One region of the Bacillus sp. JZ39 genome, then DNA from elsewhere that is predicted to be linked to it. Evidence: a T-box and tRNA genes for the amino acid it is inferred to sense, from the RefSeq annotation. Region 1 holds a T-box; the other holds one or more tRNA genes.
What was found. The T-box of region 1 lies ahead of valS (valine--tRNA ligase). A T-box ahead of a tRNA ligase gene usually reads a tRNA of that ligase, here a tRNA-Val.
Positions count from the first base shown of each region.

Region 1 (16,374 bases):
CTCTAAAGAGGCCGGTGCTGACGCTTCTTTATTCCCCGATATGCTTAACGCGAATAGCCCTAATCCAGTGCCAATGACAGCCGCGAAGGCAATCGTCGCAGCCACTCTTTTTACTGGTTTGGCAGTCCCGGTCTTTCCTTTTGCATAAGACTTTGTTTTTTTCTTTTGATAAGGAGGAACAACTTTGGGGTCCTCTTTAAACACCTTGTCCTCCTCGGAATCCCAATTAAATTCATCTTCATCAGGATGTTCCTGGGATGCCGCAACCTCTTGTTCTGCCTGTCTTTTTTCCTCCCAATTTGAGAATGTCATGCTTTTATCTGCCTCTGTATCTGGTGTCTCTTGTTCGTAAACCGTCTCTTCTTTTCCATTAATCGTCACCTTGAGGGCTTTTTCTGCGGCTTTACTGTTTTTTTTATTCTTTCTTTTTTTCATTTCCGCTTCCTCCCTTCATTTGCTTGACCGTTCTTGTCGGCTTTTCATGCTACACACTTTAGCACAGGCAAAGAAAAAAAGAACAAGACTTTTGTCGCCTTGTCCAAAAAACGTTCGTCAAATTTTTCAGCAGTCAGCCCAATGCCATTTTGATATAAAAAGAAATGATAGAGTCACCGTATAAATAGGCCAAAATGCTCCCTGCGGCTATAGCGGGGGCGAAGGGAAGCGGCTGCCTTTTAGCGAGTCTACCAGTCAGAACAGCTGCCACTCCATATAATGCACCTATCAAAACAGAAAAGAAAAAGGCAGCTGCCAGCATTTTCACACCAAGCACAAAGCCAATCACCGCAAATAATTTAATATCTCCTCCCCCTACTCCCCCATGGGTGATTGCGGCAATTACAGCCAGAAATAGAAATCCAGCTGCCGCACCTAGCAGGCCTGCACACCAGGAATCAAGCGGAGAAATCAATCTCGCGGCCGCCAAAAAGGGAAGAAAGAAAATCAATATTCGATTTGGAATCAGCATAAAATGAATATCTGTCACTGCAACAATAATGAGAAGAGAGATAAACACCACAGCGGGAAACAGTTCCAGCGACGTGCCAAAGCGTATTCCTGCGGCGGCAAATAAACACGCTGTCACAAGCTCTGCTGCGGGATACATAAAAGAAATCCTATGCCCGCAGCTTTTACATTTACCTTTTTGAAATAGGAATGACAGGATGGGAATTAATTCTGCAGGAGTTAATGTCCGCCGGCAAAACGGGCATGATGAACGGGGCGCAATAATAGATAGATGTAAGGGGATACGGCACCCGGCCGTATAGTAAAAAGAACCAAGGATCAGCCCGAAGATAAAAAGAATGGATAGCATAGACAACACACCTTTACTCATTGAGTTCTGGTATGGATTGTAGCAAAATGGACATCCTGAGCTCCAATTGGGAATATTCAATTTTACACATAAAAAAAACGGCAGAATCTTTTTTTTTGATTCTGCCGGAGCCGGATGCTTTTATTTCAACCTTTTTCGAATGTCAGAAATAAAGTAAAGAGATCCGGTAATCAGCACAATTTCATTTGAGCCCTTTTTACTTTCTATGAATTTGATCACATCGTCTGGATCTTCACTCCAGCTTTTATTGCTGATTTCACTTGCATCATAGAGATCTTTTGCAAGGGAAGCACGCGGGAAATCAAAAGAAGCAAAATGAATCGCATGAGCAATGGTTTCCAGTCTTTTAATCATGTTCTGATACGGTTTGTCCTTTAACGCGCTAAACACCACAGAAATGCGTGAATTGGCGAAACGCTGCTTCATCGTTTCCGCCAGCTTTTCAACACCTTCTTCGTTATGCGCACCGTCTAAATATACCGGAGGATGTTCCTGAACAAGCTCTAACCGTCCCGGCCAAGCAGCCTTCACAAGCCCGCTCCTTAACGCTTCGTCACTGATATGGGCGATATTCTCCTTATTGAGCCACTCCGCAGCCAAAATGGACAAAGCAGCATTTTGTCTTTGATGGGTGCCAATCAGAGATGTCCGAATATCTTCATAGCATTTCTCTTCCGTTTTGAATGAAAACTGTTCTCCTGCAGGCAGAGCCTCTTCATTGAAAATAACACATGCATCATGCAATGACTGGAACGGCGCAGCATGCCGTTGAGCTTCATGGCGGATGACCTGTAAAGCTTCCGGCTGGGTAACTGCTGTAACGATTGGAATACCTTCTTTAATAATGCCGGCCTTTTCTCCTGCAATTTCTTCAATGGTGTTTCCCAAAATGTTCATATGATCGTGTCCGATGCTTGTAATCACAGTTAAGAGCGGTTCAACCACATTAGTAGAATCGAATCTACCGCCCAAACCTGTTTCAAAAATAACAAAATCGACCTTATGAAATTCTGCAAAATATAAAAATGCACAGGCCGTCATAATTTCAAATTCTGTCGGCTGTCCGTATTCCGTTTGATCAAGGGCTTCAACGTGCGGTTTCATTTGATTGACGAGTGCTGTCCATTCCTCATCTGAAATCGGTATCCCGTTTACGCTGATCCGTTCATTAAACGTAATAATATAAGGCGATGTAAATGTTCCAACCGTATATCCGGCTTCCTGCAGCATAGAACGGATAAAAGCGACAGTTGATCCTTTACCGTTTGTTCCTGCGACGTGGAACGCTCGGATTTTTTTTTCAGGATGTCCTAACCGCGCCATCAGCTGTTTCATTCGGCCAAGTCCGGGCTTCACCCCGAATTTCAGCCTCCCGTGAATCCAGCTGCGCGCATCTTGATATGCAGTAAACAATGATAATCCCCTCTTTTATAAGACAAGGCGGTTTCTCTAGAAACCGCCCCGGCTTTTCATTAACCCTTCAGCTCAGCCATTCGTTTTTGAACAGCGTCACGCTTCGCCACATAATCTTTTTCTTTTTCACGTTCTTCATCAATTACGTGTGCAGGCGCTTTTTTCATAAATCCTTCATTTCCAAGTTTCTTTTGGACACGCTCAACTTCTTTTGTCAGTTTATCAAATTCTTTTTGCAGACGGGCAATTTCTTCATCAATATTGATTAAGCCTTCAAGCGGAAGAATAACCTCTGCTCCTGAGACAACGGCCGTCATCGCCTTATCAACAGCCTCAATATCGGTGCCGATTTTAAGCACGCTCGGATTCGTAAAGCGTTCAACATATGAACGGTTCGCTTCGAGGCGGGCTGCTATTTCGTCTGTGCTTGTTTTAATGTACAGTTCAACCTGCTTGCTCATTGGCGTATTGACTTCACTGCGGATATTGCGCACAGAACGGATCAGCTCAACAAGAAGCTTCATGTCAGCTGCCGCTTCAGTATCGGTATGCTCCGGCACTACTACAGGCCATTGACTTACTGTAATCGATTCCCCTTGGTGAGGAAGGTGCTGCCAAATTTCCTCCGTTAAGAATGGCATAAACGGATGGAGCAGACGCATCGTTTGATCAAGTACGTAAGCAAGGATGGAACGGGTAGTTTTCTTAGCCGCTTCGTCTTCTCCATAAAGCGGAAGCTTCGCCATTTCAATATACCAATCACAGAAATCATCCCAAATAAAGTTATATAAATGGCGTCCTACTTCACCAAATTCATATCGATCAGCAAGCTGGGTCACGTGCTCGATCGTTTCATTTAATCGCGTTAAAATCCACTTGTCAGCAACTGACTTTTCGCCTGACAGATCAAGTTCATCGTACGTCATGCCATCCATATTCATTAATGCAAAACGGGAGGCATTCCAAATTTTATTGGCAAAATTCCAGGTCGATTCCACTTTTTCATAGCTGAAGCGCAGATCCTGGCCAGGAGAGCTTCCAGTCGCAAGGAAATAACGCAGAGAATCGGCTCCGTACTTGTCAATCACATCCATCGGGTCGACACCGTTGCCAAGAGATTTACTCATTTTCCGGCCTTGCTCGTCACGGATTAAGCCGTGGATTAAAACATCTTTGAACGGGCGCTCGCCTGTAAATTCAATGCCTTGGAAAATCATGCGTGATACCCAGAAGAAAATGATATCGTACCCTGTCACGAGAACATCTGTCGGATAGTAGCGTTTAAAGTCTTCAGCCGTTACATCAGGCCAGCCCATTGTGGAGAAAGGCCATAGCGCAGAACTGAACCATGTATCCAGTACGTCTGTATCCTGTTCCCAATTTTCGCTGTCTTCCGGCGCTTCAATCCCGACATATAGCTCGCCTGTTTCTTTATGATACCAGGCAGGAATACGATGGCCCCACCACAATTGACGGGAGATACACCAGTCGCGGATGTTTTCCATCCAGTGTAAATACGTTTTTTCGAAACGGTCAGGCACAAAGTTGACCTTTTCTTCTTTCTTTTGCAGCTCAATCGCTGCATCAGCAAGCGGCTGCATGCGCACAAACCATTGTGTAGAAAGATAAGGCTCCACAACAGCCCCGCTTCGTTCACTATGGCCGACAGAGTGCATATGATCCTCGATCTTGAAGAGAACTCCCGCCTCCTGTAAATCTTTCACGAGTTTTTTGCGGCATTCAAAACGATCCATACCTTGATATTGCAGAGCATTTTCATTCATCGTGCCATCTTCATTCATGACAAGGATGCGTTCTAAATTGTGGCGGTTGCCAAGCTCGAAGTCGTTCGGATCATGAGCAGGCGTAATTTTCACGGCACCTGAACCAAATTCCATATCAACATAGTCATCACCGACAATCGGAATTTCACGATTTACAATCGGCAGGATCACCGTTTTTCCGATAAGGTGTTTATAGCGCTCGTCTTCAGGGTGAACGGCAACAGCTGTATCACCGAGCATTGTTTCAGGACGTGTCGTCGCAATTTCAATTGAGCCTGAACCGTCAGCAAGCGGATAGCTCATATGATAGAACGCGCCTTGAACATCCTTGTAAATCACCTCAATGTCTGATAGGGCTGTTTTTGTCGCTGGGTCCCAGTTAATAATATATTCGCCTCTGTAGATCAGGCCTTTTTCATAAAGCTTAACGAATACTTCTCTTACCGCTTTGCTCAAGCCTTCATCCAGCGTAAAACGTTCACGGGAATAATCTAGGCCAAGACCTAATTTCGCCCACTGGCTGCGAATAAAGTCAGCATATTCTTCCTTCCACTTCCACGTTTCTTCGAGGAATTTTTCACGGCCTAAATCGTAGCGGGATTTGCCTTCTTCACGAAGTTTCGCCTCCACTTTAGCCTGTGTCGCGATGCCGGCGTGGTCCATGCCTGGAAGCCACAGCACATCATAGCCCTGCATGCGTTTCATTCTTGTTACAATGTCTTGCAGCGTTGTGTCCCATGCGTGGCCAAGGTGAAGTCTTCCTGTTACGTTTGGCGGCGGGATGACAACAGAGTATGGCTCTTTTGTCTGGTCACTGCCCGCTTCAAAAAATTTGCCTTTTAGCCAAAAATCATATCGGTCTTTTTCAACCGCTGCCGGATCATATTTCGTCGGCATTGTTTGTTCATTCGTTTCCATCATAACCCTCCAGCATGTTTAAAAATGGCTGAGAACGAAAAAAGAGCTCTTCATCCCTGTAAAAGGACGAAAAGCTCTTTCGCGGTACCACCTTTTTTCATGAACTCTATCAGTTCATGCACTTATAACGGATAACGGGTGTTTCCCGAATTTCTCTACTCTTCTTTCAAGAAATTATGCTCCCGGGCGACCTTCCAATCAGACAACATAAGAAGCCTTTCAGCAAACGGCTTCTCTCTCTGCATGCGCCTTTTTTGTACTCTTCCCGTTCTAAGCAGGTGTATTTATCAGCTCATTGTATACATTATTTATGTTCTTTATTATAGTAAAAGTGTTTTTGATTCGTCAATCATCTTTTCCAAAAACACCGCTTTCTATACAGATGGGCAGGCACCTATTGCCCAAGTTTACATATGATGCTTGTAAATGCGTAGAGGAGGATGCACCGTGAAGAAACGTTTCAGCTCTTATTCGCTGCCGCCATGGGTAAGGCAAATTCGACTTGTATCCGCACAAGTGATTATTCCCATTACGATTTTTCAAGGAATCAGAACCATTTTCTTTCCGACAACCTTTGATGTTTTGCTGCTCGCAATCCTAATCTTTTTAGCTTGCGCCCTTCATTTAGAATGGATATAAACAAACAAGTCCGCGCCATTAAGACGTGGACTCGTTTTCAGCCTGAAATTTTTTCTCTTGTTCAATCTGATGGATTTTCATCACAAACGGCTCTATATTTTTCATTTGCCAATAAGCCTTTAATAATTGTGTACATTCCTCTTTTTCATGCTGTCTTTTCCCAGTTTGATAACCGTTCAGCACCTTGTACATGGCTGCCGGATATGCCATATAGCTGAGAAAAAGGCTGACTTCCGCTTCACGCAAAGGGAATGATTTCGTATATCCATAAAACCATTCGACGCATTCCGGACAAGCTTTCGGAAAGCCTCTGAACATTTTTGTATAAAAGCCGAGCAGGTCGTTTTGCGGCGGACCGACAGATGCTCTTTCGAAGTTTGTAAAATATCCGGTCCCGGCATCATTATACAGAAAATGGTGTATAGACAGGCTGCCGTGGTTCATTACAACCCTTGAAACGTCCTTTTCCTTTGCAGACTCATACCAGTCCTCCAACCGTTCCAGCGCAAAATTCACCGCAGAAATGGTTTCTGAAAAATAGGTTATGGCCTGGAGTTCAAAAGGAGAAAGGTACCACTCCTTCTCCGCTCTATCCACAAACTGCTCATAGAAAATTTTATCTTGTTCCCACTTTTTTTTCGTTTGCCCGTAATAACGTTCAATCTCATCACGTCTAACCTTTAGTTCCTGCGCGGTTCTCTCGTGAAGACGGGCTGTTTCTCTAAATAAATAAGCATGTTTCTGATCCCGTTCTTCCTCTTGGTCAAATTGGAGCCAAGGCATTAAATAGTAGGTATCTCCGTATTGTATGCCTGCTGAGAAAAACTCACCGCTATTTGTTCTGTAAACGGGAACGAATGAACGAAAGCCTTTTTCCTCAATCGCCACCATATGATCTGTAAAATGCTTGCCGCGCCCCTCTTTCAATTTTTTCAGGGCAAATATGCCGTAGTCTGTATACACTTTCCAAACAAGAGGACTGACAGGCTCAATAAATTGAGCAGTCAGTCCGTATTCCTGAAGAACCGATTGGGTATCTTCCATTTCATTCACCACATTTTCCGATCACTTACGGTTTACGCATGGCTATTTTTATATTGAGGAATATAGAGAATCTGTCCTGCTTTTAATTCATCATCCAAGGCTAAAGAATTCATCCTGATCAGCTGCTGAGATGTAATTTCATACCGTTCGCATAAACGCTCGATCGTATCTTCCTGCTGCACAATACAAATTTTCATTCTCGAAAACTCATCCGCTTCTTTTGTAAAGAGTTTTGTTAAATAAAGAGAATTATCACTTTCCTTTGTTTGAGGTTCCTTCGTTTCAGCAGCAGGAGCAACCCTAGGAACAGCATCCGTTTCCTTCCTTTCAGTCTCAGAAGATTCAGGCAGCTGGAAGGATTGAAAAGGTGTTTCTTCCTTAGGCTCTTCAGCTGATGGTGTTTTTCTCACTTCAATTTCGAAGCTCTCTTCCTCTTGTTCTTCCTCCTCCAGCAGCTTAGGCGCTGAATAAAAAGAATCCTCCTCTTCTTGTTCAGGCAGGAAGGTACGGTATGCCGGTTCAGGCAATTCTTCTTGAGCTGCCTCCTCCGAGCTTGTTTTTTGATTGAAATGGAAATGTAAATCGGCTTTGTCATTCTCCACATATACAGCTGAAATTGTTTCTCTGCTATCTTCTATGGAGAGAGCGGCCTCTGATACACTCTCCAAAGCTTCATCCGCTTCCGCCTCTTCTTGGCAAAGCGCAGGATCAGCCTGATCTGATTGAGCTGCTTCTTCATTTTGAGCCTCTTGGCGCAGCGCATATTCATGATTAGAAGACACTGTTGTTTCCTCTTTTTCCTCTGCAATCACAGTCTCTGAATGAAGTTCAGCTTCCAAAGCAGGCGATTCTTCTGCTCCGGCGTGTTCACGAAGCTCAGTCTCCGCTGGAGAGTCTGCTTCTTCACGAACATCCGCTATTGCAGCTGCCGGCTCAGCCGTTTCTTTTTTTGCTTTAACGATCTCTTGAATCTCTATTTCTGAATGATCAGGTTCTGGCTCAGATTCTTCTGTTTCCGATTCAGCACGAACCTCCGTTTCCGGCACAGCAAGCTCTTCTGACTCTTCTTCCTCTTTTACATCTTCTCTGGCCTCTGGTTCTGAAGCAACCGATTCAGGCGGCTCAGATTCTGCTTTTTCTGTCTCCAGTTCTTCACGGAGCCCCGCTTTTGAGATAAAAAGTTCTGGCGGTTCGGCTGGCGGTTCATGCTGAAGAACTGCTTCCTCTGCCGATGATGCACCCGGTTCTTCTACTACACTATGTGCCGGCGGCTCTGAAAGCTCTTCCTCCCTGAATGCCGCAGGAGCTTCATATAAAGGTATCTCCGGCTCTTTGTCTTGCGTATCGTCCAAAAGCCCTTCGATCGCTAAATCAGCTTGAATTGTTAAAATGCGCGAATCCGTCAATTGATAGTCAAATGCGTCAATAAAGACGAAGACATCCTGTAAATGGCTCACTTTATTTTTCGGAATGGTAATATCCACAGGAAAACAGTGAGTCAGTTCCGCACTTCCATCCTCTCTCTTTCTGACTTGTTCAACAAACCGCTTATCTGTATAAATCTCTTCGGTATGTTTGTTTTGATCTATGTTGTACTCACCTGTAAGTTCAAGCGATCCTATGATTGATACATAATCATTTACTTCCTGAACCCTAATATCAGGATCTAATGAAATAGAAAGCAGTTCAGAAACTTCCTGTCCTTTTTGGAAACAGATCGATTCTTCTACAGAAAATTGCAATCGATGATTTTGCGGCAAGTTCATATCCTCCTTTCATCTAATCCTTAAAATTAGATGTCACTAAAGGTGTATGTATGAACTGGAGAAAATATGAGTGGGAGAGCACGAAAAAACCGGCACAAGGAGTCCTTGATACCGGTTTTTACTCTTATCTGCTGCTGATCTCAGCAAATACTTTCTCAGCTGCCTGGATTGTGTTTTCAATATCTTCATCAGTATGGGCCGTTGAGAGGAAAAGACCTTCGAATTGTGATGGCGGAAGGAATACCCCTTCATTTGCCATCCCTTTATAATAGCTTGCGAACAGCTTCAAATCAGATGATTTCGCTGTTTCATAATTGATGACTGGTTCGTTTGTAAAGAAGAAACCGATCATCGAACCTGCACGGTTAAAGGTATGCGGAATGCCATGAGCCTCGGCGGCTTTTGAAATTCCTTCTTCCAGTCTGTCGCCTTTTTTTATGAAATTCTTGTAGGAATCAGGTGTCAGCTGTTTCAATGTCTCTAAGCCAGCCGTCATCGCAAGCGGATTGCCTGACAATGTACCAGCTTGATAGATCGGACCGCTTGGAGCGATCTGCTCCATGATTTCTGCCTTTCCGCCATAAGCGCCGACAGGAAGTCCGCCCCCGATTACTTTTCCTAAACAAGTCAGATCAGGCGTTACGCCGAAGTAGCCTTGAGCGCAGTTATAATCGACCCGGAAGCCAGTCATCACTTCATCAAAAATCAGCAGGGAGCCGTACTGCTCAGTGATATCACGCAGACCCTGCAGGAAACCTTCTTGCGGCGGAACAACACCCATATTTCCGGCAACTGGCTCTACAATGACTCCCGCAATGTCTTCACCGAATTGCTGGAAAGCAAGCTTTACACTTTCTAAATCATTGTACGGAACGGTGATTGTGTTTTTCGCAATGCCTTCAGGCACCCCCGGGCTGTCAGGCAGACCGAGAGTGGCAACACCTGAACCAGCTTTAATCAAGAGAGAATCGCCGTGTCCGTGGTAGCAGCCCTCAAATTTTAAAATCTTGTTGCGGCCCGTATAGCCCCTTGCCAAACGGAGGGCACTCATTGTAGCCTCTGTTCCGGAGCTTACCATTCGTACAATTTCTACAGATGGCACACGATCAATGACGAGCTTAGCCAGTTCATTTTCTACTTCAGTCGGAGCACCGAAGCTTGTCCCATATTCAGCCACTTTTTTGAGGCTTTCTACGACGCGGTCATTTGTATGCCCTAAAATTAAAGGCCCCCATGACAAGACGTAGTCAATATATTCATTCCCGTCAATATCAAAGATTTTCGAGCCTTTTCCGCGCTCCATAAAAATCGGGTCCATGTCTACCGATTTAAATGCGCGAACGGGACTGTTCACACCGCCCGGCATGAGTTTTTGCGCTTCTTTAAAAGCCGTTTTTGATTTTTCATAGCTTCTCATCTGCCTCAACTCCTGTCAACTGAATAAAATTACTCCGCAAGCCATTTCGCTGCGTCTTTCGCATGATACGTAATAATCAGGTCGGCACCCGCGCGCTTCATGCTTGTCAAAATTTCCAACACAATTTCTTTTTCTTTGATCCAGCCGTTCTGCGCTGCAGCCTTCACCATTGAATACTCTCCGCTTACATTATAAGCGACGAGCGGCAAAGTAAACTCATTTTTTACGTCACGCATGATATCCATATAAGAAAGCGAAGGTTTGACAATCAAAAAGTCCGCGCCTTCCTCGACATCTGATTGTGCTTCGCGGAGTGCCTCCATACGGTTGGCAGGGTCCATCTGATATGTTTTGCGGTCTCCGAATTGCGGTGTGCTGTTTGCTGCATCACGGAACGGACCGTAAAACTCGCTAGAATATTTCACAGCGTAAGACATGATTGGAATATTGACGAATCCTTCTTTATCAAGTGCTTCTCTGATCACTGTAACAAATCCGTCCATCATGTTTGATGGCGCAATGATATCCGCACCTGCTTTCGCTTGGCTGACAGCTGTCTGCGCCAAAAGCTCCAGCGATTCATCATTGAGAATGACCCCGTCTTTGACAAGTCCGCAATGGCCGTGGTCTGTGTATTCGCACAGGCACGTGTCAGCGACAACAACCATTTCAGGGAAGTGATCTTTAATTTCTGTGATGGCTTTTTGGACAATTCCGTGATCATGGTACGCTTGTGTTCCGCAATCATCTTTTTCTTCCGGGATGCCGAACACGATAACAGATTGAATGCCCAGTTTGACCAGCTCCGCTACTTCATCCTTCAATAAATCTAATGATACATGGTAAACATCAGGCATTGACGGAACAGCTTTTTTGCCCTCCAGCCCTTCAACGACAAAAATCGGATAAATAAAATCTGATGGATGCAAACGTGTTTCCTTTACCATTTCTCTCATTGCTTTTGATGTCCGCAGGCGGCGGTGTCTATTAAATGATTGACTCATATTCTCTCTTCCTCTCTTGACATGCTGCACATTAATTCAAGCATGCCATCTATTGTAAATGTATCAGGCGTATGCGATGTGATGCCGTACGTCAGAAGGGCATCATTTGTTAAAGGTCCAATGCTGATACAGGCCGTCCCATTCGCCTTCCACTTTTTTAATTCTTCTCCCAAGACATGCATAAACGTATGTACGGTTGATGAACTCGTAAATGTTACATAGTCAAAGGAATATTGACCCGCAACGTCTTTCAGTTCCTCAATGCCTTCTTCATCCGGAATCGTTTCGTAGAGAACCCATTCCTTTACTTCAAAACCGAGCGGGACAAGCTCTTGTTTTATCACATCACGTGACAAATTCCCTTTCATCACGGTAATGGGCTCCCCCGGTTCAGCATGCTGCTTAAGAGCGTCAGCCAATTGTTCAGCAATATACTCCTGTGGCATCACATCAACCGATACGTTATGCGTTTTTAAACGGCGGGCGGTTTTTTCACCGACGGCTGCAATTTTTTTATGCGCAGGCATAATAAGCTGATTTTCCTTCAGATAAGAAAAAAAGAAGTCTGCCCCATTCACACTTGTAAAAACAAGCCAGCCTGGCGCGGCAAGATCCTCTCTTACCTGTTCCGCAACATCATTCGGCAAAGCGCGGCGAAACGTAATCAAAGAGGTTAAAACAGCTTTACCGCCAAGCGCCTCCACTTTTTGCTGAAATGATGTTGCCTGTGCCTTATTCCGGGTGACAAGCACTGTTTTTCCTTTCAACGGAAAATCATTTTCCATCCTCATCAAGCTCCCGTTTTACACGATCAATTAAATCTTTTGCTCCTTTGTCAGCCATAAGAGCGGCACAGCGCTTTCCTACTTCCTCCGGATCGTTTCCGGTGACGGTTTCTTTAAAAATGATTTTGCCGTCAGGTGAAGCGACAAGACCTGTCATTTCAATTTCATCCTGTCCATTTAACACGGAGTAGCCCGCGATCGGAACCTGGCAGCCGCCCTCCATCGCGTTTAAAAAAGCACGTTCCGCTAAGACAGTTCGTTTTGTATATTCATCTGTAAACTGAGAAAACAACGCCAACAGCGCTTCATCCGATTCTCGGCACTCAATCGCCAGTGCTCCCTGCCCCACAGCAGGCAAACAGCGCTCTGGCTCAAGGAATTCGGTTACGACATCTTGCTTCCACCCCATTCTAGAAAGGCCGGCAGCCGCTAAAATAATCGCGTCATAATCCTCTGTTTCCAGCTTTTGAAGTCTTGTATCTATATTACCTCTAATCCATTTAATTGTAAGGTCAGGGCGCTCAATCAAAAGCTGCGCGCTTCTTCTTAAACTGCTTGTGCCAATGACAGCACCTTCCTTCATTTCTGAAAGCTTTACGCGATTCTTTGAAATAAGGGCATCACGCGGGTCCTCCCGTTCAGGAATGCAGCCGATCACAAGGCCTTCAGGCAAAACAGCAGGCATGTCCTTCATGCTGTGCACTGCCATATCAATCTCTTCGTTTAAAAGCGCCTGTTCAATTTCTTTGACAAACAGCCCTTTTCCACCCACTTTTGAGAGTGTAACATCGACAATCCGGTCGCCCTTTGTCACGATCTCTTTAATTTCAAAAGCAAACGAAGGATTGATTTCCTTCAGTTTTTGAATAACCCATTTTGTTTGAGTCATAGCGAGTTTGCTTCGTCTGGAACCTACTTTAATCGTTCTCATCATTTCTTTCCTCCCGAATCTGCTTGGGACATCGTTTAACTGAACCAATGGAATTGCGACAGGCTTCCAAGCAGGAAATAATTGATCATCAGCACCAGAAAACAAGCCGTATTCCACAGTGCAGCGACCTTTCCTTGCAGCTCTTTAATCAGCCTGATATAAAGATAATAGCTGTACAGCAGCAGGACGACAAACGAACCAAGCACTTTGGCGTCAAACCAATACAGCGTTTCTAGTGAGACATATGCCCATATGACGCCGAGAATCAAACTCAGCAGCAGCATCGGAACCCCAATGACATTTAAAACATACGCCATATAATCAAGCTTAGATAAATCTTCTATTCTCAACAGCCATTTTCCCCACTTTTTCTTTTTCAGCAGATGATATTGAAACATATATAGCACAGAAAAAACGAAAGAAAGGGAAAAAGCGCCGTATGAAAGAATCGCCATTGTAATATGAATCACCAAAAGCTCGGATACAAGCTGCCCGGAAAAAGCAGCTGACTGCTGCTCTGTCGGTGAAAATGTGTGAATGGCGATCATAGAAAATCCTATAACATTTGTAAAAAACACGATAAAGTCAACACGTAAAAGCTTTGTCAGTACCAGTGACAGCGTGACAAGCACCCAGGCATAAAAATAAAGCGCCTCCGTCACATTTAATACCGGAAACCGCCCCGTCACCCACATAAAATAGGCCAAATACACGGTTTGCAGAGTCCAGACAATAGAAAGCAACCAGAAGGCCATTTTTCCAGCCTTCCGGTTGTGTTGAAGAAAATCTATAAAATAAAAGAGTACACTTAACGCGTAAATGACGATTGTCCCCTCATTAAGTCTTGCCATTGCAGTATCAATCATTCAGCTTTCACTCACTTACAAGTGGGCTAAAGCCCGCTTTTGATTCAGCCTTCTTAAAAGAGTGGACCTTCTGGCTGCTTTCAACGGTTTTCATCATTTGACGGCCCGCAGCTTCTTCAATATCAAAAATCTGCATAAACAACGCAAGCTTTTCTTCAGAATCAGCATCTGCAGCAAGCTCTTTCACCTTTAAAATCGGATCACGAAGCATTTGGTTAATAATACTTTTGGTGTGTTTGTTCAACAGTTTTTTCTCTCTTGTGCTTAAGTGAGGCAGCTTACGCTCAATGCTGTCCATCGTTTCTGACTGGATGGCAAGCGCCTTTTCGCGCAATGCAGAAATAACCGGCACAACACCAAGTGTATTCATCCATTGTTTAAATTCCACAATGGTTTCTTCAATTAACAGTTCAACTTTTTCAGCTGTTTCTCTCCGCTCTTTCATGTTCGCTTCTACAATGCCTTCCAGATCGTCGATATCATAAAGAAAAACACCTTCAAGATCATTCAGCGCCGGATCAAGATCTCTAGGCACGGCAATGTCGACCATAAACAGCGGGCGTCCCTTGCGAAGCTTATTCGCGTTTTCCATCATCTCTTTGGACACGACAAATTCACTTGCACCGGTTGAACTGATTAAAATATCAGCCTCCGCAAGCGCGCTTTCAAGCTGATTCAAGCTTCTCGCTTCACCTGAGAAACGGTTTGCAAGCTCCTTCGCTTTCAAGTATGTTCGGTTAATGACAGTGACCTTGCTGATTCCCTGTCCGTGCAGGTTTTCCGCAGCAAGCTCGCCCATTTTTCCCGCACCGAGAATCAATATGTGCTTGCTTGAAAGATTTCCGAAGATTTTTTTAGCAAGTTCAACTGCAGCATAGCTTACTGACACCGCATTTGAGCCAATGTCTGTTTCGGCGTGAGTTCGTTTGCCCACTGTAACCGCCTGCTTAAACAGCTCATTAAAAATAGTCCCGATCGTTTTTTCTTGCTGAGCTGTTTTAAAGCTGTCGCGTACCTGTCCGAGAATCTGCGTTTCGCCAATCACCATAGAGTCAAGTCCGCAGGCTACACGGAATAAATGCTCAACAGCGGCATCGCTCTCATAAAACGTTAAGAACGGTGACAGCTCTTCTTTGCTTAATTGAAACCAATCAGCTAAAAACTTTTTTATATAATAACGGCCGGTATGGAGCTGATCGACTACCGCATAAATTTCAGTGCGGTTGCAGGTTGAGACAATGATGTTTTCAAGAATGCTTTTCTCTTCTTTCAGCTGCACCATTGCTTCTGCCAGCTCATTCGGCTGAAAACTTACTTTTTCACGTATCTCAATAGGGGCGGATTTATAATCTACTCCCACAACAAGTATATGCATCGCTCTAATTACACCCCCAACACCCAATCTTAATTTATAATCATTCTAACATAGAACTCATTATTTATAATAATTATAACATAGTTTCTTTCACAAAATGTGAACAGATTTTAAAATTCTTATGCTATATTAGAAAAAGCTTCAGGGAAAAGAAGCATTCCTATTGACAATACCAAAAACAGCAGAAATTTACTACACATCAGCTCTAAAAAACAAGAAGGTGATATGCATGAAACAAAAATCAATTTTATTCCCTTGTCTGCTGCTTGCCGCTTCTGTATATGCATGGCTTGAAAGCGGCCAAGCCGAACTGTTTTCAGGGCAGGATCAATGGCCTGTTCTCCTCATGCTGTTAGGCGCAGCCTTTGTATATCAAGGAAAAAAAGAAGCCGTTACACCCCATTTTTTTATCGGTTTGCTTCTCTTCGGGATCGGTTTACACTTTTTTGCCAAGCCGAAATGGGTATGGTGGCCGGATGATTTTGAAATGCTCCTCTTTATGATCGGCTTCTCACTTCTCGTTTCAGCCGTTCAAAAAAAAGAATATGTATATGAAGCTGTGTCGATGATTTGTTTTTCCCTGTTTTTGTACTTTTTCAAACAAATTATGGCATGGCTTGAGTCTGCGCATATTCCAACAGCGCTTCTGAAGGAGTATTGGCCGTTTGTCTTTATTGGAATCAGTTTATTGTTATTATTGATAAAACGAAAAAAATCTATACGATAAATAAAACCGGTAGAGGATCCTCTACCGGTTTATCATTTTTTTGATCGCTCCCCAAGCTTCGTCTTTTCCCTTTTTCGTTTCTGAAGAAAAGAGAATCAGCTCGTCTTCCGGATCAATATTTAATGTTTGTCGGACAACCTTCGCGTGTTTGTCCCATTTGCCTTTCGGGATCTTATCCGCCTTTGTAGCGATAACAATAACAGGAATGCCGTAATACTTTAAAAATTCATACATCTGTACATCATCATTAGATGGCGCATGCCGCAAATCAACGATCTGCACCACAGCTTTTAATTCCTCGCGTGTCGTGATATAGGTTTCAATCATTCTGCCCCATGCTTCACGCTCAGACTTTGACACTTTGGCAAA
Region 1 is NZ_CP096389.1:2,639,711-2,656,084, forward strand. It holds gene spoIIB (stage II sporulation protein SpoIIB) at 1-435, opposite strand, end outside; gene M1D65_RS13640 (prepilin peptidase) at 569-1,315, opposite strand; gene M1D65_RS13645 (bifunctional folylpolyglutamate synthase/dihydrofolate synthase) at 1,457-2,749, opposite strand; gene valS (valine--tRNA ligase) at 2,809-5,451, opposite strand; T-box leader at 5,511-5,733, opposite strand; gene M1D65_RS13655 (hypothetical protein) at 5,899-6,090, shown strand; gene cotN (spore coat protein CotN) at 6,109-7,134, opposite strand; gene spoVID (spore coat morphogenetic protein SpoVID) at 7,167-8,894, opposite strand; gene hemL (glutamate-1-semialdehyde 2,1-aminomutase) at 9,025-10,317, opposite strand; gene hemB (porphobilinogen synthase) at 10,347-11,321, opposite strand; gene hemD (uroporphyrinogen-III synthase) at 11,318-12,106, opposite strand; gene hemC (hydroxymethylbilane synthase) at 12,096-13,040, opposite strand; gene M1D65_RS13690 (cytochrome c biogenesis protein) at 13,073-13,903, opposite strand; gene hemA (glutamyl-tRNA reductase) at 13,911-15,278, opposite strand; gene M1D65_RS13700 (hypothetical protein) at 15,508-16,005, shown strand; gene yihA (ribosome biogenesis GTP-binding protein YihA/YsxC) at 16,027-16,374, opposite strand, start outside.

Region 2 (16,374 bases), 1.4 Mb from region 1:
GCGGAGTGCTTAATGCGTTAGCTGCAGCACTAAGGGGCGGAAACCCCCTAACACTTAGCACTCATCGTTTACGGCGTGGACTACCAGGGTATCTAATCCTGTTCGCTCCCCACGCTTTCGCTCCTCAGCGTCAGTTACAGACCAGAGAGTCGCCTTCGCCACTGGTGTTCCTCCACATCTCTACGCATTTCACCGCTACACGTGGAATTCCACTCTCCTCTTCTGCACTCAAGTTCCCCAGTTTCCAATGACCCTCCCCGGTTGAGCCGGGGGCTTTCACATCAGACTTAAGAAACCGCCTGCGAGCCCTTTACGCCCAATAATTCCGGACAACGCTTGCCACCTACGTATTACCGCGGCTGCTGGCACGTAGTTAGCCGTGGCTTTCTGGTTAGGTACCGTCAAGGTACCGCCCTATTCGAACGGTACTTGTTCTTCCCTAACAACAGAGCTTTACGATCCGAAAACCTTCATCACTCACGCGGCGTTGCTCCGTCAGACTTTCGTCCATTGCGGAAGATTCCCTACTGCTGCCTCCCGTAGGAGTCTGGGCCGTGTCTCAGTCCCAGTGTGGCCGATCACCCTCTCAGGTCGGCTACGCATCGTCGCCTTGGTGAGCCGTTACCTCACCAACTAGCTAATGCGCCGCGGGTCCATCTGTAAGTGGTAGCCGAAGCCACCTTTTATGTTTGAACCATGCGGTTCAAACAACCATCCGGTATTAGCCCCGGTTTCCCGGAGTTATCCCAGTCTTACAGGCAGGTTACCCACGTGTTACTCACCCGTCCGCCGCTAACATCAGGGAGCAAGCTCCCATCTGTCCGCTCGACTTGCATGTATTAGGCACGCCGCCAGCGTTCGTCCTGAGCCAGGATCAAACTCTCCGATAAAGTAGTTTGACTGACTACGCACATCGCTGTGCGATTTTTAAAAACTGAATTAACAGGTACGTTTTGTCTTGTTTAGTTTTCAAAGATCATTTTGTTTGTCCGCTTTGTTAAAGCAACTTTATTAGTATACAACGTCACTTCTTCAAAGTCAACAACTTTTTTTAAAAACTTTTGGTGGAGCCTAGCGGGATCGAACCGCTGACCTCCTGCGTGCAAAGCAGGCGCTCTCCCAGCTGAGCTAAGGCCCCATAAAAAATGGTCGGGAAGACAGGATTCGAACCTGCGACCCCATGGTCCCAAACCATGTGCTCTACCAAGCTGAGCTACTTCCCGATTTCCCATCTATTCTATTAAAAGATATGGCGCGCCCGAGAGGAGTCGAACCCCTAACCTTTTGATCCGTAGTCAAACGCTCTATCCAATTGAGCTACGGGCGCAAAACATAATGCCGAGGGCCGGACTTGAACCGGCACGGTAGTCACCTACCGCAGGATTTTAAGTCCTGTGTGTCTGCCAATTCCACCACCCCGGCGTGGATGGTATAGTTGGAGCGGAAGACGGGATTCGAACCCGCGACCCCCACCTTGGCAAGGTGGTGTTCTACCACTGAACTACTTCCGCAGACAGGATGTCCAGTTTTTCTAACTGTTATCCTATATAATGCGGGTGAAGGGACTTGAACCCCCACGTCATAAAGACACTAGATCCTAAGTCTAGCGCGTCTGCCAATTCCGCCACACCCGCGTAAAATGGTGAGCCATGAAGGACTCGAACCTTCGACCCTCTGATTAAAAGTCAGATGCTCTACCAACTGAGCTAATGGCTCTTCTACAAGAGACTTGAGTATTATATCATATAAAAGTGGTGCCGGCAAGAGGACTTGAACCCCCAACCTACTGATTACAAGTCAGTTGCTCTACCAATTGAGCTACACCGGCATAATGGTGGAGGATGACGGGCTCGAACCGCCGACCCTCTGCTTGTAAGGCAGATGCTCTCCCAGCTGAGCTAATCCTCCATAATTGCACTAACGTGCAATTGCTTGGCGGCGTCCTACTCTCACAGGGGGAAACCCCCGACTACCATCGGCGCTGAAGAGCTTAACTTCCGTGTTCGGTATGGGAACGGGTGTGACCTCTTCGCTATCGCCACCAAACAAATTGAGAGTGTTCTCTCAAAACTAGATAACAGATGTGGCATCATTCAAAAATATGGTTAAGTCCTCGATCGATTAGTATCTGTCAGCTCCATGTGTCGCCACACTTCCACCTCAGACCTATCAACCTGATCATCTTTCAGGGATCTTACTTCCTTGCGGAATGGGAAATCTCATCTTGAGGGGGGCTTCATGCTTAGATGCTTTCAGCACTTATCCCGTCCGCACATAGCTACCCAGCGATGCCCTTGGCAGAACAACTGGTACACCAGCGGTGCGTCCATCCCGGTCCTCTCGTACTAAGGACAGCTCCTCTCAAATTTCCTGCGCCCGCGACGGATAGGGACCGAACTGTCTCACGACGTTCTGAACCCAGCTCGCGTACCGCTTTAATGGGCGAACAGCCCAACCCTTGGGACCGACTACAGCCCCAGGATGCGATGAGCCGACATCGAGGTGCCAAACCTCCCCGTCGATGTGGACTCTTGGGGGAGATAAGCCTGTTATCCCCGGGGTAGCTTTTATCCGTTGAGCGATGGCCCTTCCATGCGGAACCACCGGATCACTAAGCCCGACTTTCGTCCCTGCTCGACTTGTAGGTCTCGCAGTCAAGCTCCCTTGTGCCTTTACACTCTGCGAATGATTTCCAACCATTCTGAGGGAACCTTTGGGCGCCTCCGTTACCTTTTAGGAGGCGACCGCCCCAGTCAAACTGCCCACCTGACACTGTCTCCCCGCCCGATAAGGGCGGCGGGTTAGAAGGTCAATACAGCCAGGGTAGTATCCCACCGATGCCTCCACCGAAGCTGGCGCTCCGGTTTCCAAGGCTCCTACCTATCCTGTACAAGCTGTACCAACATTCAATATCAGGCTGCAGTAAAGCTCCACGGGGTCTTTCCGTCCTGTCGCGGGTAACCTGCATCTTCACAGGTACTATAATTTCACCGAGTCTCTCGTTGAGACAGTGCCCAGATCGTTGCGCCTTTCGTGCGGGTCGGAACTTACCCGACAAGGAATTTCGCTACCTTAGGACCGTTATAGTTACGGCCGCCGTTTACTGGGGCTTCAATTCGCACCTTCGCTTACGCTAAGCGCTCCTCTTAACCTTCCAGCACCGGGCAGGCGTCAGCCCCTATACTTCGCCTTACGGCTTCGCAGAGACCTGTGTTTTTGCTAAACAGTCGCCTGGGCCTATTCACTGCGGCTCTCTCGGGCTTGCACCCTAACAGAGCACCCCTTCTCCCGAAGTTACGGGGTCATTTTGCCGAGTTCCTTAACGAGAGTTCTCTCGATCACCTTAGGATTCTCTCCTCGCCTACCTGTGTCGGTTTGCGGTACGGGCACCTCTCACCTCGCTAGAGGCTTTTCTTGGCAGTGTGGAATCAGGAACTTCGCTACTATATTTCGCTCGCCATCACAGCTCAGCCTTATGGGAAACGGATTTGCCTATTTCCCAGCCTAACTGCTTGGACGCGGATATCCAATACCGCGCTTACCCTATCCTCCTGCGTCCCCCCATTGCTCAAATGGTGAGGAGGTGGTACAGGAATATCAACCTGTTGTCCATCGCCTACGCCTTTCGGCCTCGGCTTAGGTCCCGACTAACCCTGAGCGGACGAGCCTTCCTCAGGAAACCTTAGGCATTCGGTGGAGGGGATTCTCACCCCTCTTTCGCTACTCATACCGGCATTCTCACTTCTAAGCGCTCCACCAGTCCTTCCGGTCTGGCTTCACAGCCCTTAGAACGCTCTCCTACCACTGTTCGAAGAACAGTCCGCAGCTTCGGTGATACGTTTAGCCCCGGTACATTTTCGGCGCAGAGTCACTCGACCAGTGAGCTATTACGCACTCTTTAAATGGTGGCTGCTTCTAAGCCAACATCCTGGTTGTCTAAGCAACTCCACATCCTTTTCCACTTAACGTATACTTTGGGACCTTAGCTGGCGGTCTGGGCTGTTTCCCTTTCGACTACGGATCTTATCACTCGCAGTCTGACTCCCAAGGATAAGTCATTGGCATTCGGAGTTTGACTGAATTCGGTAACCCGGTAGGGGCCCCTAGTCCAATCAGTGCTCTACCTCCAAGACTCTTACCTTGAGGCTAGCCCTAAAGCTATTTCGGAGAGAACCAGCTATCTCCAGGTTCGATTGGCATTTCACCCCTACCCACACCTCATCCCCGCACTTTTCAACGTGCGTGGGTTCGGGCCTCCATTCAGTGTTACCTGAACTTCACCCTGGACATGGGTAGATCACCTGGTTTCGGGTCTACGACCACGTACTCATGCGCCCTATTCAGACTCGCTTTCGCTGCGGCTCCGCATCTTCTGCTTAACCTTGCACGGGATCGTAACTCGCCGGTTCATTCTACAAAAGGCACGCCATCACCCGTTAACGGGCTCTGACTACTTGTAGGCACACGGTTTCAGGATCTCTTTCACTCCCCTTCCGGGGTGCTTTTCACCTTTCCCTCACGGTACTGGTTCACTATCGGTCACTAGGGAGTATTTAGCCTTGGGAGATGGTCCTCCCCGATTCCGACGGAATTTCACGTGTTCCGCCGTACTCAGGATCCACTCAGGAGAGAACGAAGTTTTGACTACAGGGCTGTTACCTCCTATGGCGGGCCTTTCCAGACCTCTTCATCTACCTCGTTCCTTTGTAACTCCGTACAGAGTGTCCTACAACCCCAAGAGGCAAGCCTCTTGGTTTGGGCTAATCCCGTTTCGCTCGCCGCTACTCAGGGAATCGCATTTGCTTTCTCTTCCTCCGGGTACTTAGATGTTTCAGTTCCCCGGGTCTGCCTTCTCATATCCTATGAATTCAGATATGGATACCACTCCATTACGAGTGGTGGGTTTCCCCATTCGGAAATCTCCGGATCAAAGCTTGCTTACAGCTCCCCGAAGCATATCGGTGTTCGTCCCGTCCTTCATCGGCTCCTAGTGCCAAGGCATCCACCGTGCGCCCTTTCTAACTTAACCGTTAAAAAGAATCACTATGTGATATCTTGTATTACTAATTGAATGTGATGTCTACTGTTATCTAGTTTTCAAAGAACACGTTTCGAAGGAATGATCCTTCAAAACTAAACAAGACAGGGAACGTTCTGTTTATAAGACCCAAGGTCTTATATTCCGTATAATATCCTTAGAAAGGAGGTGATCCAGCCGCACCTTCCGATACGGCTACCTTGTTACGACTTCACCCCAATCATCTGTCCCACCTTCGGCGGCTGGCTCCTAAAAGGTTACCTCACCGACTTCGGGTGTTACAAACTCTCGTGGTGTGACGGGCGGTGTGTACAAGGCCCGGGAACGTATTCACCGCGGCATGCTGATCCGCGATTACTAGCGATTCCAGCTTCACGCAGTCGAGTTGCAGACTGCGATCCGAACTGAGAACAGATTTGTGGGATTGGCTTAACCTCGCGGTTTCGCTGCCCTTTGTTCTGTCCATTGTAGCACGTGTGTAGCCCAGGTCATAAGGGGCATGATGATTTGACGTCATCCCCACCTTCCTCCGGTTTGTCACCGGCAGTCACCTTAGAGTGCCCAACTGAATGCTGGCAACTAAGATCAAGGGTTGCGCTCGTTGCGGGACTTAACCCAACATCTCACGACACGAGCTGACGACAACCATGCACCACCTGTCACTCTGCCCCCGAAGGGGACGTCCTATCTCTAGGATTGTCAGAGGATGTCAAGACCTGGTAAGGTTCTTCGCGTTGCTTCGAATTAAACCACATGCTCCACCGCTTGTGCGGGCCCCCGTCAATTCCTTTGAGTTTCAGTCTTGCGACCGTACTCCCCAGGCGGAGTGCTTAATGCGTTAGCTGCAGCACTAAGGGGCGGAAACCCCCTAACACTTAGCACTCATCGTTTACGGCGTGGACTACCAGGGTATCTAATCCTGTTCGCTCCCCACGCTTTCGCTCCTCAGCGTCAGTTACAGACCAGAGAGTCGCCTTCGCCACTGGTGTTCCTCCACATCTCTACGCATTTCACCGCTACACGTGGAATTCCACTCTCCTCTTCTGCACTCAAGTTCCCCAGTTTCCAATGACCCTCCCCGGTTGAGCCGGGGGCTTTCACATCAGACTTAAGAAACCGCCTGCGAGCCCTTTACGCCCAATAATTCCGGACAACGCTTGCCACCTACGTATTACCGCGGCTGCTGGCACGTAGTTAGCCGTGGCTTTCTGGTTAGGTACCGTCAAGGTACCGCCCTATTCGAACGGTACTTGTTCTTCCCTAACAACAGAGCTTTACGATCCGAAAACCTTCATCACTCACGCGGCGTTGCTCCGTCAGACTTTCGTCCATTGCGGAAGATTCCCTACTGCTGCCTCCCGTAGGAGTCTGGGCCGTGTCTCAGTCCCAGTGTGGCCGATCACCCTCTCAGGTCGGCTACGCATCGTCGCCTTGGTGAGCCGTTACCTCACCAACTAGCTAATGCGCCGCGGGTCCATCTGTAAGTGGTAGCCGAAGCCACCTTTTATGTTTGAACCATGCGGTTCAAACAACCATCCGGTATTAGCCCCGGTTTCCCGGAGTTATCCCAGTCTTACAGGCAGGTTACCCACGTGTTACTCACCCGTCCGCCGCTAACATCAGGGAGCAAGCTCCCATCTGTCCGCTCGACTTGCATGTATTAGGCACGCCGCCAGCGTTCGTCCTGAGCCAGGATCAAACTCTCCGATAAAGTAGTTTGACTGACTACGCACATCGCTGTGCGATTTTTAAAAACTGAATTAACAGGTACGTTTTGTCTTGTTTAGTTTTCAAAGATCATTTTGTTCACTTCGTTCAAGCGACTTTATTATTATAACTCGTTGACTCAGTGAAGTCAATAACTTTTTTTGAATTTCTTTTTTTCGTTATCGCCTTGTTTAGCGGCAACGAATAATAATATACCACCTAGTAAATAATAGTGCAATAGTTTTTTTGAAGAAATACTAAGGAATTTAAAAAGAGCGGCATCCTTTCCCTATGGAGGATACCGCTCTTCTTTATTAGCGTTGTCTCATTTGCGGGAATAACAGCACATCGCGAATAGAAGGGGCATTCGTCAGCAGCATAACCAGACGGTCGATACCGATGCCTAAACCTCCTGTTGGCGGCATACCGTATTCCAGAGCTTCAACAAAGTCTTCATCCATTAGATGAGCTTCATCATTACCGGCTTCACGCTCTTTTAATTGCGCTTCAAAGCGTTCTCTTTGATCAATAGGATCATTCAGCTCTGTAAACGCGTTAGCATGTTCACGGCCAACGATAAACAGCTCAAAACGGTCTGTAAAACGCGGGTCCTCAGGGTTTTTCTTAGCAAGAGGAGAAATTTCTACAGGATGCCCGTAAATAAACGTTGGCTGAATAAGCGTTTCTTCAATTTTTTGCTCGAAGAATTCGTTGATGATATGGCCTACTGTCATAGAATCTTTAATTTCTACACCATGTTCTTTTGCATATTCACGCGCCTGTTCAACAGTAACCTCTTCCCAGAAATCAACGCCGGTCGCTTCTTTGACTGCGTCAACCATATGGATTCTTTTCCACTCCGGTTTAAGGTCGATTTGCTCTTCCCCGTATTGAATCGTAGTTGTGCCAAGCACTTCTTGGGCGATATGAGCGACAAGGTTTTCAGTTAAGCTCATGATATCTTTATAGTCCGCATATGCTTCATATAACTCAATCATTGTAAATTCAGGGTTATGGCGTGTAGAGACACCTTCGTTACGGAAAACACGGCCGATTTCATATACTTTTTCTAAACCGCCGACAATTAGACGTTTTAGGTGCAGTTCGATAGCAATACGCATATAGAGTGGAATGTCTAACGCGTTGTGGTGAGTGATAAACGGACGCGCAGAAGCTCCCCCAGGAATGCTGTGCATTGTAGGTGTTTCTACTTCTAAGTATCCATGATCATCAAGGTATCTTCTCATAGCTTGAATGATCTTGCTTCGTGTAATGAACGTATGTTTGCTGTCTGGGTTTACGATAAGATCCAGGTAGCGCTGACGGTAGCGCTGCTCAACGTCTTTTAAACCATGGTATTTGTCAGGAAGCGGACGAAGCGCTTTTGTCAGCAATTCAAAGGAAGTTGCTTTAACAGACAATTCGCCTACATTTGTTTTGAAGACTTTTCCGGTTACGCCGATAAGATCACCAAGGTCAGAAGACTTGAAGATTTCATATTGGTCGTCACCGACACTGTCTTTTCTTACGTAGATTTGGATTTGGCCTTCTAAATCCTGAAGATGGGCAAAGCCGGCTTTTCCTTTGCCGCGTTTTGTCATCATGCGGCCTGCGATTGTAACTTCAATCGCTTTTTCTTCTAACTCTTCTTTGGTTAGATCTTGATATGCCGAAATAACTTCTTGAGACTGATGAGTTCTTTCAAAACGTGCGCCGAATGGATCGATGCCGTTATCTCTCAGCTGATTCATTTTATCGCGTCTGACTTGCAGCTGATCATTCAATTCTTCATGGTTATGCTCTTCTTGACTCATTGTTATCACTCCATTACAGATATTGTTTCATGAAAAAAGCAGAAAAACTGCCAGCGTAAAACTAGCAGTGAGCAGCAAATAGAGGTGAGTATTATCCTACTTTTGCATTTTGAAGCTCTTTTGCCTCAACTTCAACCGTAAATGCATCTAAAAGCTGTACAAACTCTTCTCTCGTCTCGCAATGATTGATTTCATTACGAACGTTCGCATTGCCTTTCACGCCTTTCAGATACCATGCAGCGTGCTTTCTCATTTCTCTTACCGCTACGTTTTCACCTTTTAAGTCAATCAGGCGGTCAAGATGCAGTTTGCATACGGCCATTTTTTCGCGTACTTGCGGCTCTTCTTTTAATTCACCTGTTTCAAGATACTGAACCGTACGGTAAATCATCCACGGGTTGCCCAATGCAGCGCGTCCGATCATGACCCCGTCTACTCCTGTCTCATCGAGCATACGCTTAGCATCCTGCGGTGTCTTAACATCGCCGTTTCCGATAACCGGAATCGATACTGATTGTTTAACTTCTTTGATGATATCCCAGTTTGCCGTTCCTTCGTACATCTGCACTCTCGTACGGCCGTGAAGCGCCACTGCTTTACCGCCCGCACGTTCTACAGCCTGTGCATTTTTCACTGCGAAAATGTGGTCTTCATCCCAGCCCATTCTCATTTTCACTGTAACTGGTTTATTAACAGCATCCACTACTGCAGAAACCATTTCGTAAATCTTATCAGGGTCGAGAAGCCATTTGGCTCCCGCATCGCATTTTGTAATCTTCGGCACGGGACATCCCATGTTAATATCAATGATATCAGCAGTTGTGTTTTGGTCTACAAACTTCGCCGCTTCCACAAGGGTTTCCTTTTTTCCTCCGAAAATTTGAAGGCTCAGTGGTTTCTCGCGTTCATCAATATAAAGCATACCCATTGTTCTTGCATTGTTGTAAAGGATCGCTTTGTCACTGACCATTTCAGCGCATACCAATCCGGCTCCGAATTCCTTTACAGTCAATCTGAACGCAGAGTTGCAGACACCAGCCATAGGTGCGAGCACAACCCGGTTTTTCAATTGAATATCTCCGATTTTGAACAATTTTTCTCCTCCTTTCATTTGTTCTATTTTTCTGGCGGCGCCAATTCGTCCGCACTTATATTTAAAACATCAGCTGCATCTTGAATGATGGCAGCTGACGGCAATCGGTTTCCGCGTTCAATTTCGCCGAGAATAGAAACTGATATACCTAATGCTTTTGCAAAACCTTCTTGAGTATAACCTTTCAGCTTTCTGAATGCACGAATTCGTCTACCCCAGATTTCTGCTTCCATACTCTTACACCTTCTTGGTCTGTTTCGGCGCTTGTAGCCTCTTTTTCAACCTGCTGGCAAATTTCCGCAAGCGGCGCAAGGACAAACAAACGCTCATACATTCTCGGATGCGGAACAATTAGTTGCTCTGTTTCAATATTTTCACGATTAAATAACAAAATGTCAAGGTCTGCCGTCCGCGGCCCCCATCTTACTTCCCTTGTTCTGCCTAATTCATTTTCTATCTGCTGCGTCAGTTCAAGTAGTTCAAAAGGGTTCAGTGATGTCTTGATTTCAACAGCCATATTCAAAAATTGAGCTTGATCTTCGTATCCGACCGGGTCAGTTTCGTAAATAGACGACACTTTAGTGACTGTCACCGCAGCATGCTGATGCAGTAAAGCCACTGCTTGCCTTAAATACGTTTCTCTATCTCCAATATTAGATCCAAGTGCAATATAAGCTATGTTGTTCATGACTTTTTTCTCGTAATTTCAATTGCTACTGATTTATAGTGTCCGGGAATTGGCGGGTCTGGCTTAATCACTTTCACCGTACATTGCTGAACAGGCTGAAATTTTTCGAGAACAGTGCCAGCAATACGTTCCGCCAGCGTTTCTACCAATTTTACAGGCTCCCCTTCCACGATATCTTTACATACGTGATAGAGCTCAGCATAGTTGATCGTTTGCTCAAGGTCGTCTGTTTGTCCGGCTTTGCTTAAATCCAGCTCAGCGGTTAAATCGACTTTAAACCGCTGGCCAAGTTTGTTTTCTTCTTTGAACACACCGTGATATCCGTAAAACTCCATACCTTCTACATAAACTTTATCCATGGTGCACCCCTCCCTTATTCAGCATCGCGTCCATCATTTTCGCCATTCTGGCAATTTGCTTTACATCATGGACCCTGACAATGTCACAGCCTTTTTGAATGCCGAGACACACAGTCGCGCCTGTGCCCTCAGCCCGCTCCTCAGGCGGAAGATCCAGAACACGTCCGATGAATCTTTTTCGGGAGGTTGCCAGAAGAACCGGATATCCCAATCCGCTGAAAATCTCTAGTTTGTTCATCACTGCCAAGTTATCGTGATAGGTTTTCGCGAAACCGATACCGGGATCAAGAATAATGTTCTTCTCGTCTACTCCGGCCTCAACAGCAATTTTTACACTCTCCATTAAGTCCGACAGCATATCCGGCAATAAGTCATTGTAGTTTCTTTCAGGGCGGTTATGCATGAGAACAATTGGAACATTATGATCAGCTGCAACGGAAGCCATCTTCGGATCATGTTTGGCTCCCCAAATATCATTGATAATGGATGCACCGGCTTTCACTGCTTCATCTGCGACAGAAGCCTTGTACGTGTCTACAGAAATAGGAACACCAAGCTCTTTCGTAATCCGCTCAATCACCGGAATGACTCTGGACATCTCCTCATCCTCAGATACGCACTCAGCGCCAGGCCTTGTCGATTCCCCTCCGATATCAATGATATGGGCACCATCATCGATCATCTCTTTCGCGTGCAGCAGCGCCTTGTCCAAGCTGTCATATTTTCCGCCGTCCGAGAAAGAGTCAGGCGTTACGTTTAAAATTCCCATCACCAGCGTCTTCTCTTTATATGATAAAGCGCTGGGCTTAGTGTGGATTACTTGTGTTTGATCTATTGTGTGCTGCGCCATGCTCTTCCTCCCTTTTCATGAATCATGTTCTTTATTTCTTTTTTGTATAACAATTGAAGAGCGGAGGTTGCTTCTCCGCCTTGCCTTCCATAGTTTACTTCTTCTATTTTAGTAAACGGGATGATTTCAAGAACCGAGTTCGTCATCCACGCTTCGTCAGCTGTCAAGAGAGCTTCTAGCTCATATCGGCCCGTTTTGAGCTCCAGGCCGATATTCTTTGCATTTTCTATGATAAAACGTCTCGTGACGCCGTCCAGAATACCGGTATCAAGCGATGGCGTATAGATACAGCGACCTTTTCTCCAGAAGACATTAGATATGATACCCTCTGCAACAACTCCATCCTCCGTTAGGAAAATTCCCTCGACACGCGGATCATTTCCAATTTCACGTTTCGCATACATATTATTTAGATAATGATGTGATTTTAACCGGAACGATCCCTCTGGAGTGTTTCTCCGTATCGATAAAACCTTTCCTTCTTTTTGCAAAGGAAGACTTTCTGGTTTCAGCTGATTCATAAAGCAAAAAACGGTCGGCTTATCGTACGTCTGGGCGACAAACCCTTTATCGCTGAGTCCCGCTGATATGTTCAGTCTGACGCGGGCATTGCCATCCTTGATATTATTTAGCTTAAGCAGCTTGTCCAGCATCTCAAGGATCTCATGCTTTGAAACAGTATATTCGATTTGCAGGTCCTTAAGCGCTCGTTCAAGCCTTTCTATATGCCAATCAAGCAAAAACGGACAGCCTTCGTAGAGCCTGAAGGTTTCGAAAACACCGATCCCATATAAAAACCCATGGTCAAAAGGAGAAAGAACTGCATCTTTCTCCTCCATATACCGGCCGTTCACATATATCATCACGCAATAACTTCCTTGCGATATGTCTCAATAAAATTTCTGAGCATTTCTTTCCCAAAGGAGGTCATAATAGACTCTGGGTGAAATTGCACGCCCTCTATCGGGAGGTCATTGTGGCGAATAGCCATGATTTCTCCTTCTTTCGTTTGTGCTGTTACTGTAAAACAGCTTGGCAGCGTCTCAGGTTTTACGATCAGCGAGTGGTATCGCGTCGCAACAAGGGGGTTTTTCAACCCTTCAAAAATGGTCTTGCCGTCATGCTCGATATCCGAGGTTTTCCCGTGCATAAGCCGTTCTGCCCTAACAACATCACCGCCGAACACTTGTGCGATGGACTGATGTCCGAGACATACACCGAAAATAGGAATTTTCCCTGCGAAATGTTTAATTGCTTCGAGACTGATTCCCGCCTCATCAGGGCTGCACGGTCCGGGAGATATCATCAGAAAGTCCGGAGACAGTTCTTCAATTTCTTCGATTGTGATGCTGTCATTGCGTTTCACAACCAGCTCTTCCCCAAGCTCGCCCAAATACTGTACCAAGTTGTACGTGAATGAATCGTAGTTATCAATCATTAAAATCATTTCTCCGCTCACCTCATCTAATTTTTGTCTCTTCTTTGCTCAGCTCTAATGCTCTTTGCATCGCAAAAGCTTTTTTGAATGATTCCTTGTATTCGTGCTTCGGAACAGAATCAATCACAACTCCTGCGCCGGACTGCATAAATGCCTGCCCTCCGGTTGCATAAATGGTTCGAATGACGATATTAAACTGCAGATCGTGATTATATCCAAACCACCCTATAGATCCAGTATAAAGCCCTCGGCGTGTCGGCTCAAGTTCTTCTATAATTTCCATCGTTCTTACTTTCGGTGCACCAGTAATGGTTCCTCCGGGAAACACAGCATGAATAATATCTACAGCGTCATACCCATCCTGCAGTTCACCTTGGACATTAGACACAATGTGCATCACATGCGAGTATTTTTCAATTGCCATGAATTCATTTACGCGCACAGACCCGTAACGTGATACTCTTCCCAGATCATTTCGCTCAAGATCAACCAGCATGACATGTTCTGCGCGTTCTTTTTCATTGTGTATCAATTCGTTTGCAAGCGCCTCGTCTTCTTCATTTGTTTTCCCTCTGGAACGGGTGCCCGCAATCGGTCTCGTCTCTAATAGCTTGCCCTTTTTGCTGACAAGCAGTTCAGGCGATCCGCAAATGATCTGAAAATCAGGTGTTTCTAAATACGCCATATAAGGAGAAGGATTTACTTCTCTCAAGGTTTTGTAAATTTGATATGGGTGGACAGACAGTGACTGTGACTGCCTTATTGATAGATTGACTTGAAACACATCTCCGCTGGCAATGTATTGTTTGATTTTCTCTACAGCTTGTGAGAACCCATCCTCGGTAAATGGCGCCGCGAAAGAACCATCTGTTTCAGGGTTCATCTCTCGCGAAGAGACAGCGGGAAGCTCAGTCAGCCACATCTGCTCTAACTCAGATAGCTTCACATCCGCTGTTTCCTGATCAGAACCATTAACATGAGTAATCAGCCATAGAGACTCTTCTTGATGGTCATAAACTGCTATATCATCAAAAACAAGAAAATAAATATCTGGTGTTTCTAGATCATCTAATGAGAGCATTTTAAAATTTTCAATGTACCGTGCGTAATCATAGCTGAGAAACCCGATTGCCCCGCCTTGAAAGTCAGGGAACTCATGATTCGTTTCTGTTTCCAGCGTTTTAAACCAGCTGTGGAAGGCCCGTAATGGATCACCTTCTTTAAACAGCATCTCATCACCATGCTTAATTGTAGTTATTCCGTCTTTTCCTTTCACAGTCGCAATTGGATCAAGACCGGCTATACTATATCTGCCGCCTCTTGCACTTTCAAGAAGTACATGATGTTTCCGGGATTGCGCAAGTTTCTCAAATTGTTGTAAGAATGAGTCTTTTTGAAAAGGTACTTTTTTGCCTGCCGGTCTGCGTTGTGCCATTTGTATCATTCCTCTATTTTCTTTTTTACTTGTTTTTAATTGTAAAGCAATGTTGTTAGTGAAAAAAGTGAATTTCTCTTCCAAGAATAACATTCGTCGCAGACATGGCATATTTGATGCACGAAATATAAAAAAACTCCCGGCGGACCGGGAGTTTTGGCTTTTTTTAATCGAATTGATACAGCGGCGTGCTTAAATAACGTTCGCCGTTACTTGGAATGATGGCCAATACTTTTTTGCCTTTTCCGAGTTTTTTTGCTACTTGAAGAGCAGCATAAATTGCCGCACCTGATGAGATGCCTCCGAGAATTCCTTCTTCACGTGCAGCTCTGCGGGCATATTCGAATGCTTCTTCATTCTTCACAGGGAAGATTTCATCATATACTTCAGTGTTTAAGATGTCCGGCACGAATCCAGCTCCGATTCCCTGAATTTTGTGGGGGCCTGGTTTTCCTCCTGAAAGCACTGGGGAATCTGACGGTTCAACAGCGTAAATCTTGATGGAAGGGTATGCTTCCTTCAGCACTTCACCCGCTCCCGTAATCGTTCCGCCCGTTCCGATTCCGGCTACAAATGCGTCAAGCTGGTCATCACCGAATTGCTCAACGATTTCTTTACCAGTTGTTTGGCGGTGAATTTCTGGGTTAGAAGGGTTGTTAAACTGCTGCGGCACAAAGTATCCGTGCTTTTCAGCAAGCTCTTCAGCTTTCTTAATGGCGCCTTTCATGCCTTCCGCACCAGGAGTCAGCACAAGTTCAGCACCGTATGCGCGAAGAAGGTTGCGGCGCTCCATGCTCATTGTATCAGGCATAACCAAAATGGCTTTTAATCCTTTAGCAGCAGCAACCATTGCAAGCCCGATTCCAGTATTTCCGCTTGTCGGTTCAATGATTGTATCACCGGCTTTTAATTTTCCTTCTTTTTCAGCAGCTTCAATCATGGCCAAACCGATACGATCTTTTACACTGCTTCCAGGGTTCATGTATTCAAGTTTTAGATATACATCCGCACTGTTTTCATCTGCAAGGCGATTTAATTTAACGATTGGCGTATTCCCAATTAATTCAGTAATGGAGTTTGCTACACGTACCATTCTCGACACCTCAATTTCCGACTATTTGTATTGGTATTATGTATATAATCTATCAATTTCAAAATTTTTTGTCAATCACTTAGTACTTTTTTCCCCATAAAACCAAGATACATCGGCTTCTTTCCAAAGTGTCTTAACTGTCGCTTTATCACCTAGCTGATCCATTGCGATTTGCCGTCTGATCTGGCCCTTTACTTCATCAAATGAGAACGTTCTTGCCTTTAGTTTTTCTTTCAGCTGGATAATGGCATATCCGTTGCTGATCTTTATTGGTTCCTGAGACCATTCATCCTCTTTGAGTGTTTTCGCCTCTTCAATGTATGCTGATGGAATGTTGTCTGATGCCTCTGTGACAAAACCTAAATCTCCGCCGTATGGTGATGTATATCTGTCAGTGGATCTTTCGGCAGCGACTGCTTCAAAGCTTGATCCGCCTTTCAGTTCTTTCAGGACTTCTCTCGCTTCTTCTTCATCTTTTACAACAATGTGCCGAATTCGATACGAATCATCAAACTGATATAGTTCCTTATTTTTATTATAGAATGATTCCAATTCTTTGTTTGAGATATCGATATCCCTTGTTAACAATTCCTCAAGGAGGATATTATAACGAATTTGGTCTTTCCACTCTTTCTCCGTCGTATGTTCATCTTCGTAAAAGGAATTATTGACCGCTTTAATCAGCAAAAACTCACGATCAACTTCGCTTTTGGATATTTTAAGGTTGTTCTTTTTAGCCAGCTGCTCAACAACTCGGACATTGATCATATCTTCAAGCGTTGACTTACCATACTGATCTTCCATTTCTTTTAGCCATTCTTCTCTTGTCACACTCTTGCCCCCGATAGTCGCAATAGAC
Region 2 is NZ_CP096389.1:79,986-96,359, reverse strand. It holds rRNA gene M1D65_RS00545 (16S ribosomal RNA) at 1-890, opposite strand, end outside; tRNA gene M1D65_RS00540 (tRNA-Ala) at 1,063-1,138, opposite strand; tRNA gene M1D65_RS00535 (tRNA-Pro) at 1,147-1,223, opposite strand; tRNA gene M1D65_RS00530 (tRNA-Arg) at 1,251-1,327, opposite strand; tRNA gene M1D65_RS00525 (tRNA-Leu) at 1,337-1,422, opposite strand; tRNA gene M1D65_RS00520 (tRNA-Gly) at 1,437-1,511, opposite strand; tRNA gene M1D65_RS00515 (tRNA-Leu) at 1,552-1,634, opposite strand; tRNA gene M1D65_RS00510 (tRNA-Lys) at 1,641-1,716, opposite strand; tRNA gene M1D65_RS00505 (tRNA-Thr) at 1,753-1,828, opposite strand; tRNA gene M1D65_RS00500 (tRNA-Val) at 1,833-1,908, opposite strand; rRNA gene rrf (5S ribosomal RNA) at 1,931-2,046, opposite strand; rRNA gene M1D65_RS00490 (23S ribosomal RNA) at 2,102-5,029, opposite strand; rRNA gene M1D65_RS00485 (16S ribosomal RNA) at 5,200-6,749, opposite strand; gene lysS (lysine--tRNA ligase) at 7,060-8,559, opposite strand; gene dusB (tRNA dihydrouridine synthase DusB) at 8,651-9,652, opposite strand; gene M1D65_RS00470 (helix-turn-helix domain-containing protein) at 9,676-9,885, opposite strand; gene folK (2-amino-4-hydroxy-6-hydroxymethyldihydropteridine diphosphokinase) at 9,837-10,340, opposite strand; gene folB (dihydroneopterin aldolase) at 10,337-10,699, opposite strand; gene folP (dihydropteroate synthase) at 10,692-11,549, opposite strand; gene pabC (aminodeoxychorismate lyase) at 11,531-12,412, opposite strand; gene pabA (aminodeoxychorismate/anthranilate synthase component II) at 12,412-12,996, opposite strand; gene M1D65_RS00440 (anthranilate synthase component I family protein) at 13,010-14,422, opposite strand; gene cysK (cysteine synthase A) at 14,589-15,515, opposite strand; gene M1D65_RS00430 (peptidyl-prolyl cis-trans isomerase) at 15,591-16,374, opposite strand, start outside.
Region 2: it has a tRNA-Val gene. The T-box ahead of valS (valine--tRNA ligase) is inferred to sense a tRNA for this amino acid. The anticodon was not compared.